Regions from separate parts of the Citrobacter freundii complex sp. 2025EL-00176 genome, predicted to be linked through region 2. Evidence: predicted binding sites of a transcription regulator. Region 2 holds the regulator's gene; the other holds the start of a gene.
What was found. Region 2 encodes PurR, which represses purine synthesis genes. Its sites were predicted from a motif close to CANGCAAACGTTTGCNTG; they were not measured.

Region 1 (4,779 bases), 530 kb from region 2:
CCAGGGACCAGAAGTTTACTCAGCCCTTGCTCGCCAGAAGATGATGCGGAGGATCCTTTTTGCCCAAGAAGAGATTGTAGTTGGTTCAGCCAGTTAGCCATTTTGCCCCTCAAGTACAGACGAATAATTGTCAAAGCGTACCCGAGGGGATGTCAGGAAGTGTTCAGGTCATCAAAAGATGTGCAAATACGCTCATTACTGCGGTTGATACTCCGCCGTTCCGGCTTTGCAGTCGACTTTTACCTGATAGTGAATATCCGCGCTTTTCCCACGGACCGTCAGCGGGACCGACCACTTGCCATCTTTGCCCGTAATATCGGGGGTATTAACCCAGGCGACAGGATCGGCTTGCCCAACATGCTTTTGATCGTCAGCCCAGCGCGCGATGCGATTTTGCTGATAGTCACGTTTTACGCTCGCCGCAATACCATCAGCATCCAGCCCTTCGCACTTGGGGAACTGAACATTTTTGCTTTCCATATTTGCCGCAAATACAGATACGCTGGCAGATAACAACAGCAGACTTAACAACGCTCTTTTTTTATACATTTTTTTCTCCTTTATCTCCCCTTCGTCCTTCCAGTTACATGCAGCAACGCGAAAGGACGTCAGGGATTGCACAATGATTCAGGAAAAAGCATGGTACAAAACGTCAGGAGCGCAAGTCGTTTCAGGCTGCCTGGGTATCATCCTCAGCGTGTGCGTCATTTTCAACCGCCTGCGGAGACGGCAGCTTGCCGTTTTTCAGGATGGCGCTCAGTACATCTTTTTGCTCAGCCAGCCACAGGGAAAGCGCTTCACGCTGTTCGTCTTCAAGCGCTACCGGTGATTGCTCCAGCCATGTGTCGAGCAAATCCGCTGTATCAAGCATTTTGTCATACGCATCGGCTTCCTTTTTGCTGGTAAACGACATTTTTTCCTCACCTTCCCGAATGACTACGTATTTAACTTCAACCGCCATTTTTGCAGCCTCTTAAATTACCTGTATTTATGTACAGTATATTCTTTTTAAGCCCTGAAATCAACCTGGCAATAAAGACAGACGCAAACGTTTTCGTATATACTGCGCCCAGATAAAACAGGGGATTAATTTATGACGTTATTAGGCACAGCGCTGCGTCCCGCAGCAACGCGAGTGATGCTATTAGGTTCAGGTGAACTGGGTAAAGAGGTGGCGATCGAATGCCAACGCCTGGGTGTGGAAGTCATTGCCGTGGATCGTTACCCCGACGCGCCAGCCATGCACGTTGCCCATCGTTCATACGTCATCAACATGCTGGATGGCGAAGCATTACGCCAGGTTGTTGAGCGTGAAAAACCACATTATATCGTGCCGGAAATAGAGGCGATTGCCACGGATATGCTGGTAAAACTGGAACAGGAAGGGCAACACGTTGTACCGTGCGCACGAGCGACCCAACTGACCATGAACCGCGAAGGGATCCGTCGCCTCGCCGCAGAGGAACTGTCTTTACCGACCTCTTCTTTCCGCTTTGCAGACAGTGAAACTCGCTTTCGCGAGGCCGTCGCCGAAATTGGTTTTCCTTGCATCGTGAAGCCGGTAATGAGTTCCTCTGGCAAGGGGCAAAGCTTTATTCGTTCAGCCGATCGGCTCACCGAGGCCTGGAACTACGCTCAACAGGGAGGCCGGGCTGGCGCCGGGCGCGTTATCGTCGAAGGCGTAGTAGATTTTGATTTTGAAATTACCCTGCTTACCGTTAGCGCCGTTGATGGCGTGCACTTTTGTGCGCCGGTGGGGCATCGTCAGGAAGATGGCGATTATCGTGAATCCTGGCAGCCTCAGCAGATGAGCGACCTGGCACTGGCGCGCGCGCAGGATATTGCCCGTAAAGTCGTGCTGGCGTTAGGTGGCTACGGTCTGTTTGGCGTAGAGCTGTTTGTCTGCGGTGATGAGGTGATTTTTAGCGAAGTCTCCCCTCGCCCGCACGATACCGGGATGGTGACCTTAATATCGCAGGACCTGTCCGAATTTGCCCTGCACGTACGCGCATTTCTCGGTCTGCCCGTTGGCGCAATCCGTCAGTACGGACCTTCTGCTTCCGCCGTTATTCTGCCGCAACTTACCAGCCAGAATGTGACGTTTGATAACGTACAGTCTGCCGTGGGCGCTGGCCTGCAAGTACGATTCTTTGGTAAGCCGGAGATCGACGGGAGTCGTCGTTTAGGGGTGGTACTGGCTACAGCGCAGACCATTGAAGACGCGGTTGAACGTGCGAAAGACGCCGCCGCACAGGTGAAAGTTACCGGATAAAAACCAGCCCCGTAGGCCGGATAAGGCGTTGATGCCGCATCCGGCAAAGCCCGATGTCGGCGCTGACGCGCCTTATCGGGCCTACGGTATACACATTAACGGCTTACTGCTTTGCGCCTTCTACTGCTTCACGCGCCAGTTTAGTAATGCGATCGTAATCACCAGCTTCCAGCGCATCTGCCGGAACCAGCCAGGAACCACCGATGCACAGCACGCTTTTCAGCGCCAGGTAGTCACGGTAGTTCGCCGGGGAGATACCACCGGTTGGGCAGAAACGCACCTGAGAGAACGGACCCGCAATCGCCTGCAGCGCTTTAGTACCGCCGTTCGCTTCTGCCGGGAAGAATTTGAACTCTTTCAATCCGTAGTCCATACCCAACATCAGTTCAGAAACGGTGCTGATACCAGGGATCAGCGGAATAGTCCCTTCCGTTGCGGCTTTCAACAGCGGCTCGGTCAGACCCGGGCTGATAGCAAACTGCGCACCGGCTTCAGTAACTTCAGCCAGTTGTTGCGGATTCAGTACAGTACCTGCGCCGACGATGGCGTCCGGAACTTCTTTCGCGATCGCGCGAATAGCATCCATCGCACATGCAGTACGTAAGGTCACTTCCAGAACGCGCACGCCACCTGCAACCAGCGCTTTTGCCATCGGCACCGCATGTTCCAGTTTATTAACCACAATAACCGGTACAACCGGGCCAGTGGTCAGGATTGCTTCTGCACTTGTCTTCCAGTTTTTCATCAGAGTTTTCTCTCGCCTGATTACAAAATAAGTCTTAAAAAGTGATACAGGTTGCGCCCTGCTCCGCTCCGGACAGCTTCTCACGCAACGCGCTGAACATTTCACGTCCGGTCCCTATGCGCGATGCGCTGAGGTCTGGAATGTGAGGCTGACGTGAAGCAAGTTCTTCTTCATCAACCAGCAGCGTCAATTCACCTGTCTGTCCATTCACACGAATGATGTCGCCATCACGTACTTTTGCCAGCAGACCGCCATCATAGGCTTCTGGGGTTACATGGATTGCTGAAGGCACTTTACCTGAAGCACCTGAAAGTCGTCCATCGGTAACTAACGCAATTTTGAAACAACGGTCCAATAATACACCAAGTGGCGGCATGAGTTTATGTAATTCTGGCATTCCGTTCGCTTTTGGTCCCTGATGACGCACAACAACCACGCAATCTCGATCCAGCAGACCGGCATCAAACGCCGGTAACACATCATGCTGACTTTCAAAGACAACAGCCGGCGCTTCAATGATCTGATTTTCGACCGGTACCGCCGACGTTTTCATCACTGCCCGCCCGAGGTTACCGCTCAGCACTTTGGTGCCGCCGTGGTGAGAGAAAGGTTGGTCAAAGGAGGCAATCACGTTGCTGTCCAGGGATTTCACCGCCCCTTCGCGCCAGTCCAGTTCACCGTTGTTAAGCCACGGCTCCATGGTGTAACGCGATAAACCGAATCCGGCAACAGTATTCACATCTTCATGCAGCAGGCCCGCGTTCAGCAGCTCACGCATTAGCACCGGTACGCCGCCCGCCGCCTGGAAGTGGTTAATATCCGCCGGACCGTTCGGGTACAAACGCGCCATCAGCGGCACGATATCGGACAGATCGGAGAAGTCATCCCAGTTAATCAGAATCCCGGCCGCACGCGCCATGGCCACCAGATGCATCGTATGGTTAGTTGAGCCCCCGGTCGCCAGCAGCGCCACAATTCCGTTCACCACCACTTTTTCATCGATCATTTTACCGATCGGCATCCATTCATTACCGTTCCCGGTAAGACGCGTAACCTGACGGGCTGCAGCCGCGGTCAACGCTTCACGCAGCGGCGCATCCGGATGGACGAATGAGGAGCCTGGCAATTGCATCCCCATGAACTCCACGACCATCTGGTTCGTATTCGCCGTGCCGTAGAACGTACAGGTACCCGGTGCGTGATAAGACGCCGCCTCGGACTCGAGCAGCGCCATACGATCAACTTTGCCTTCCGCATAGAGTTGACGAATACGCACTTTTTCTTTGTTCGCCAGGCCGCTCGCCATCGGGCCGGAAGGGATAAAAATTGACGGCAGGTGACCGAATGACAGCGCCGCCATCACCAGGCCTGGGACAATTTTATCGCACACGCCGAGGAACAACGCGCCATCGAACATATTATGAGAGAGGCCCACAGCGGCTGACATCGCAATCACTTCACGACTCAGCAGCGAAAGCTCCATCCCATCCTGCCCCTGGGTAACACCGTCACACATGGCCGGCACACCACCTGCAACCTGACCTACCGCATTGGCTTCATGCAACGCTTTGCGAATGATAGCCGGATAATGTTCATATGGCTGATGCGCAGAAAGCATGTCGTTGTAGGAGGTAATGATCGCGATATTGTTACGCAGCATGCTTTTCAGCGATGCTTTGTCGTCCGGTTGACACGCGGCAAAGCCATGCGCCAGATTACCGCATGCCAGTTGCGACCGATGAACGGTGGTCGATTTAGCTTG
Region 2 (4,779 bases):
CTCAGGCCAATCACAGCCGGGCTGTAGCCCATTTCGCTAAGGATGAACGGTGACCCTGTCAGCCATGCGAAAAAGCTTGCGGAACAGGCGGCATAAATAAGTACGTTTCCACGGTAAGCTTTCGAACGCAGCAGTGTGGCGAAAGTCAGTTTATCCTGGCTGTCGTCGCGTGCTTTAACCGTCGGTTTTAAACGCAGGGCCGGAAGCATCAGAATCAGGGTAATAGCAAACAGGGTCGCGAAAATGGCCTGCCAGGAGAAATGGACCAGAATCCAGCTGCCTAATAACGGTGCGAGAGCCGGGGATAACCCGACCAGCGGCATAATGGTGGCAAAGATGCGGTTTACTTTTTGTGAGGGGTAGTAGTCGGTGACCAGCGCCTGCCAGATAACCGACGCGGCACAGACGCCAACGGCCTGAATAAAGCGCAGCACCAACAAGCCAGTGGCGTTTTCAACCCACAGCATACCCAGACTGCCCAGTGCAAAAATAGATAAACCCAACAGTAAAATCGGTTTACGGCCATAGTGATCTGAGAGCGGTCCCCACAGAAGTTGCGCGACGGCGAAACCCGCTAAAAACAAACTTAGGCTGGCGCTGACGGCAGAGGCAGGTGTTTGCAGATCGGACTGAATCGCGGCAAAGGCGGGCAGATACATATCCGTCGCCAGAAAACCGAGCACGCTAAGACCCGCCAACCAGACTAAAAAACCTTTCCCAGGTTGCATCATCATTTCTCTTTTTTTAGCAGTAGAACAATGCCGCTGAGTGTAGTGAGTGTAATTCTCGCTGTGAAACGCTAATATTTGCTTACTGATTTCAAATTTTTTGTAGGCAGAATATGTGGTCGGAATATTCACTTGAAGTGGTTGATGCGGTTGCGCGTAACGGCAGTTTTAGTTCAGCCGCACAGGAGCTACACCGCGTACCTTCGGCGGTAAGCTACACCGTGCGCCAACTGGAGGAGTGGCTGGCTGTACCGCTTTTTGAGCGACGTCATCGCGATGTGGAATTAACGCCTGCTGGCGCGTGGTTTTTAAAGGAAGGGCGCTCTGTTATCAAAAAAATGCAGATCACTCGTCAGCAATGTCAACAAATCGCCAACGGCTGGCGAGGACAACTGGCGATCGCGGTAGATAACATTGTTCGCCCCGAACGTACCCGGCAGATGATTGTGGATTTCTATCGTCACTTTGATGATGTCGAACTGCTGGTTTTTCAGGAAGTGTTTAATGGCGTCTGGGACGCGCTTTCAGATGGGCGCGTAGAGCTGGCTATTGGCGCCACGCAGGCCATTCCGGTAGGGGGGCGCTATACCTTCCGCGACATGGGCATGCTGAGCTGGAGCTGCGTGGTGGCCAGCCATCATCCGCTGGCGTCAATGTCGGGGCCGCTAAGCGATGATACGTTGCGCAACTGGCCGTCGCTGGTGCGCGAAGATACCTCGCGTACATTGCCGAAACGTATTACCTGGTTACTGGATAACCAAAAGCGCGTTGTGGTTCCTGACTGGGAATCTTCAGCGACCTGCTTGTCTGCGGGATTGTGTGTGGGCATGGTACCAACACATTTTGCCAAACCGTGGATTGATAGCGGTAAATGGGTCTCGTTGCAGTTGGAGAATCCCTTTCCTGATGCCGCGTGTTGTCTGACATGGCAGCAGAACGACACCTCGCCCGCACTGAGCTGGTTGCTGGATTATTTAGGGGATAGCGAAACGCTGAATAAAGAATGGTTGCGGGAGCCAGATGAGGCCCCCGCACAGCAGGCTTAACGACGATAATCGCGGAATGGACCGTCAGCAACGGAGCGGCGCTCTACCAGACGCGGATGAACCTCGATCGACTGCGACTCTTCGCGTTTATTCACGATGCGGTCTAACAGCATGTTGAAGGCCGTTTCACCCAGTGAATCCTTAGGTTGGTGAATGGTCGTCAGCGCTGGCGTGAAGAAGCGGGCGTTGCGCACGTTATCATAACCGATGAGCGAGACATCCTGCGGTACGCGCAGTCCCATCTCGTCAGCAGCGCACAGCGCGCCCATCGCCATGATATCGCCACCGCAGAACACGGCGGTCGGACGATGCGACTGTGAAAGAATTTGCTGCATGGCGCGATAACCGGACTCAGGTTCAAAATCGCCCTGTACAATCCAGTTGTCGGGAACCTTAATCAGCGCTTCTTCCATCGCTTTCATAAAGCCAGCCAGACGACCGGCCCCGGTATTCCGTTCCATCGGGCCCGGGATCGCGCCAATCTCGCGATGGCCGCGTTCTATCAGATACCGACCCGCCATGTAACCGCCCTCGAAAGCGTTATCAATGACCGTATCGGTAAAATCAGCTTTAGCTTCGCCCCAATCCATCACAACCATCGGAATATGGCGATACTCTTCGAGCATCGAAAGCAGTGATTCCGGATACTCAGAACACATCACCAACAGACCATCAACACGCTTTTGCGCCATCATTGACAGATAGGCCTGCTGTTTTTCAAGGCTGTTCCATGCGTTGCCCAGAATCAGGGTATAGCCTTTCTGGAAACAGTTTTTCTCAACGGCTTCGATAATTTCGGCGAAATAGGCCGCTTCACTGCTGGTCGCCAGCAAGCCGATAGACTTGGTGTGATTCACCTTCAGGCTGCGCGCAACTGCGCTTGGAGAATAGTGCAGCTCTTTGATCGCAGCCCAAACCGCATTACGCGTTTCTTCCGCGACAAAGCGCGTCTTGTTAATTACGTGTGATACGGTTGTAGTGGAAACGTTTGCTCGCTTCGCTACATCTTTAATTGTTGCCATTACATCTCACTCCAGACCATATCCTAAGCTCCTGAGAATACTCCAGGTAAACGTTTGCCTTCACACACCCTTAACGCAACGTAGGGGTTGCGGCACGCCGGGAAAACGACACGGAACGTCAGGAAGGGGTCAATGGCCGGTACGCTAATCAAGTAAGCGTGGAATTTTGTCTGATCTTAACGAAAAGGGGAAGAGTTAAAAGCAGTTATCAATATAAATCGTGAGAGATTTTTGCTTTCAAGTGTGTAAAAATGCGCAATATCACTTTTTGTGTGGGAATAAAAAGGAGAAAACTTGATGAGCACCGATCTGAAATTTTCGTTAGTGACTACCATTATTGTTCTGGGTTTGATCGTCGCGGGTGGCCTCACCGCAGCGCTGCATTGATTTCCCCGAGGGAGTTAGCTCTCCCTCATCCTTTCCGCATCTGTTTCCCCTCTATTGTTTGCGAATAAGCAAAAGTCTTTTGCAATTTTGTTAACTTTATTAATTTTGCGATCAATGTCATGCTTTTGACTCTTATTTTATGTCGCGCCACGGCTCGACGTTACGGAGTCGATATATGAAAATCAATTATCCCTTACTGGCACTGGCGATCGGTGCGTTTGGCATTGGCACCACCGAATTTTCGCCAATGGGATTATTGCCCGTGATTGCCAAAGGGGTGGATGTCTCGATTCCTGCCGCCGGGATGCTGATCAGCGCGTATGCCGTTGGCGTGATGGTGGGGGCTCCGTTGATGACACTGCTGCTTTCCCATCGCGCGCGACGTAATGCGTTGATATTCCTGATGGCGATTTTCACGTTGGGCAACGTGCTTTCAGCTATCTCACCGGATTACACCACGCTGATGCTGTCGCGTATTTTGACCAGTCTTAACCACGGGGCATTTTTTGGTCTCGGTTCTGTTGTTGCCGCAAGCGTCGTACCTAAACATAAGCAAGCCAGCGCTGTGGCAACCATGTTTATGGGGTTAACGATTGCCAATATTGGCGGCGTTCCTGCGGCGACGTGGCTTGGTGAGACTATCGGCTGGCGGATGTCATTTATGGCGACGGCGGGTCTGGGCGTCATCTCTATGGTTAGCCTGTTCTTCTCATTACCGAAAGGTGGAGCAGGAGCGCGCCCTGATGTCCGTAGCGAGCTGGCGGTACTTATGCGCCCACAGGTGCTGTCGGCTCTGCTGACCACCGTGCTGGGTGCCGGCGCGATGTTCACGCTTTATACTTACATCTCGCCAGTGCTGCACAGCATTACCCACGCCACACCGGCGTTTGTGACCGGAATGCTGGTATTAATTGGCGCCGGATTCTCGATCGGAAACTATCTTGGCGGCAAACTGGCGGATCGTTCTGTCAACGGTACGCTTAAAGGCTTCTTGCTGTTGTTGATGGTTATAATGCTGGCCATTCCTTTCCTCGCGCGTAATGAGCTGGGGGCGGCGGTGAGTATGGTCGTCTGGGGCGCGGCGACGTTTGCGGTGGTTCCGCCGTTGCAGATGCGGGTGATGCGCGTTGCCAGCGAAGCGCCAGGGTTATCATCGTCAGTCAACATTGGCGCGTTTAATCTGGGGAATGCGTTAGGTGCGGCAGCCGGTGGGGCGGTGATTTCCGGTGGTCTGGGCTACAGTTTTGTGCCGGTGATGGGAGCGATTGTGGCGGGGCTTGCGTTACTGCTGGTCTTTATCTCGGCAAGAAGACAACCTGAAGAAGTCTGCACGGCCTCAAGCTAAGACTAAAACGCAGAAGGGGATCCCTTCTGCGTTATCATTTTATGCTGCGAAGTTCTGCGCAACAAATTCCCAGTTCACCAGCGCCCAGAAGTGCTCCAGGTAGCCAGGACGGGCATTGCGATAATCGATGTAGTAGGCGTGTTCCCATACGTCAACGGTCATCAGCGGCGTCGCGTCGGTCGTCAGCGGAGTACCAGCGTTGGAAGTGGAAACGATAGCCAGTTTGCCATCCGTTCCTTTAACCAGCCAGG

Region 1: a site for PurR is predicted at 1,042-1,059, ahead of purT (formate-dependent phosphoribosylglycinamide formyltransferase). Genes of this name have one in related genera too.

What each region holds. Positions count from the first base shown of each region.
Region 1 covers NZ_JBRYHT010000001.1:1,296,606-1,301,384, forward strand. The annotation lists gene ACVXHP_RS06360 (tellurite resistance TerB family protein) at 1-101, opposite strand, end outside; gene yebF (protein YebF) at 196-549, opposite strand; gene yebG (DNA damage-inducible protein YebG) at 671-961, opposite strand; gene purT (formate-dependent phosphoribosylglycinamide formyltransferase) at 1,094-2,272, shown strand; gene kdgA (bifunctional 4-hydroxy-2-oxoglutarate aldolase/2-dehydro-3-deoxy-phosphogluconate aldolase) at 2,376-3,017, opposite strand; gene edd (phosphogluconate dehydratase) at 3,052-4,779, opposite strand, start outside.
Region 2 covers NZ_JBRYHT010000001.1:769,816-774,594, forward strand. The annotation lists gene punC (purine nucleoside transporter PunC) at 1-728, opposite strand, end outside; gene punR (DNA-binding transcriptional activator PunR) at 842-1,774, shown strand; gene purR (HTH-type transcriptional repressor PurR) at 1,771-2,796, opposite strand; gene cydH (cytochrome bd-I accessory subunit CydH) at 3,094-3,183, shown strand; gene ACVXHP_RS03805 (MFS transporter) at 3,359-4,528, shown strand; gene sodB (superoxide dismutase [Fe]) at 4,568-4,779, opposite strand, start outside.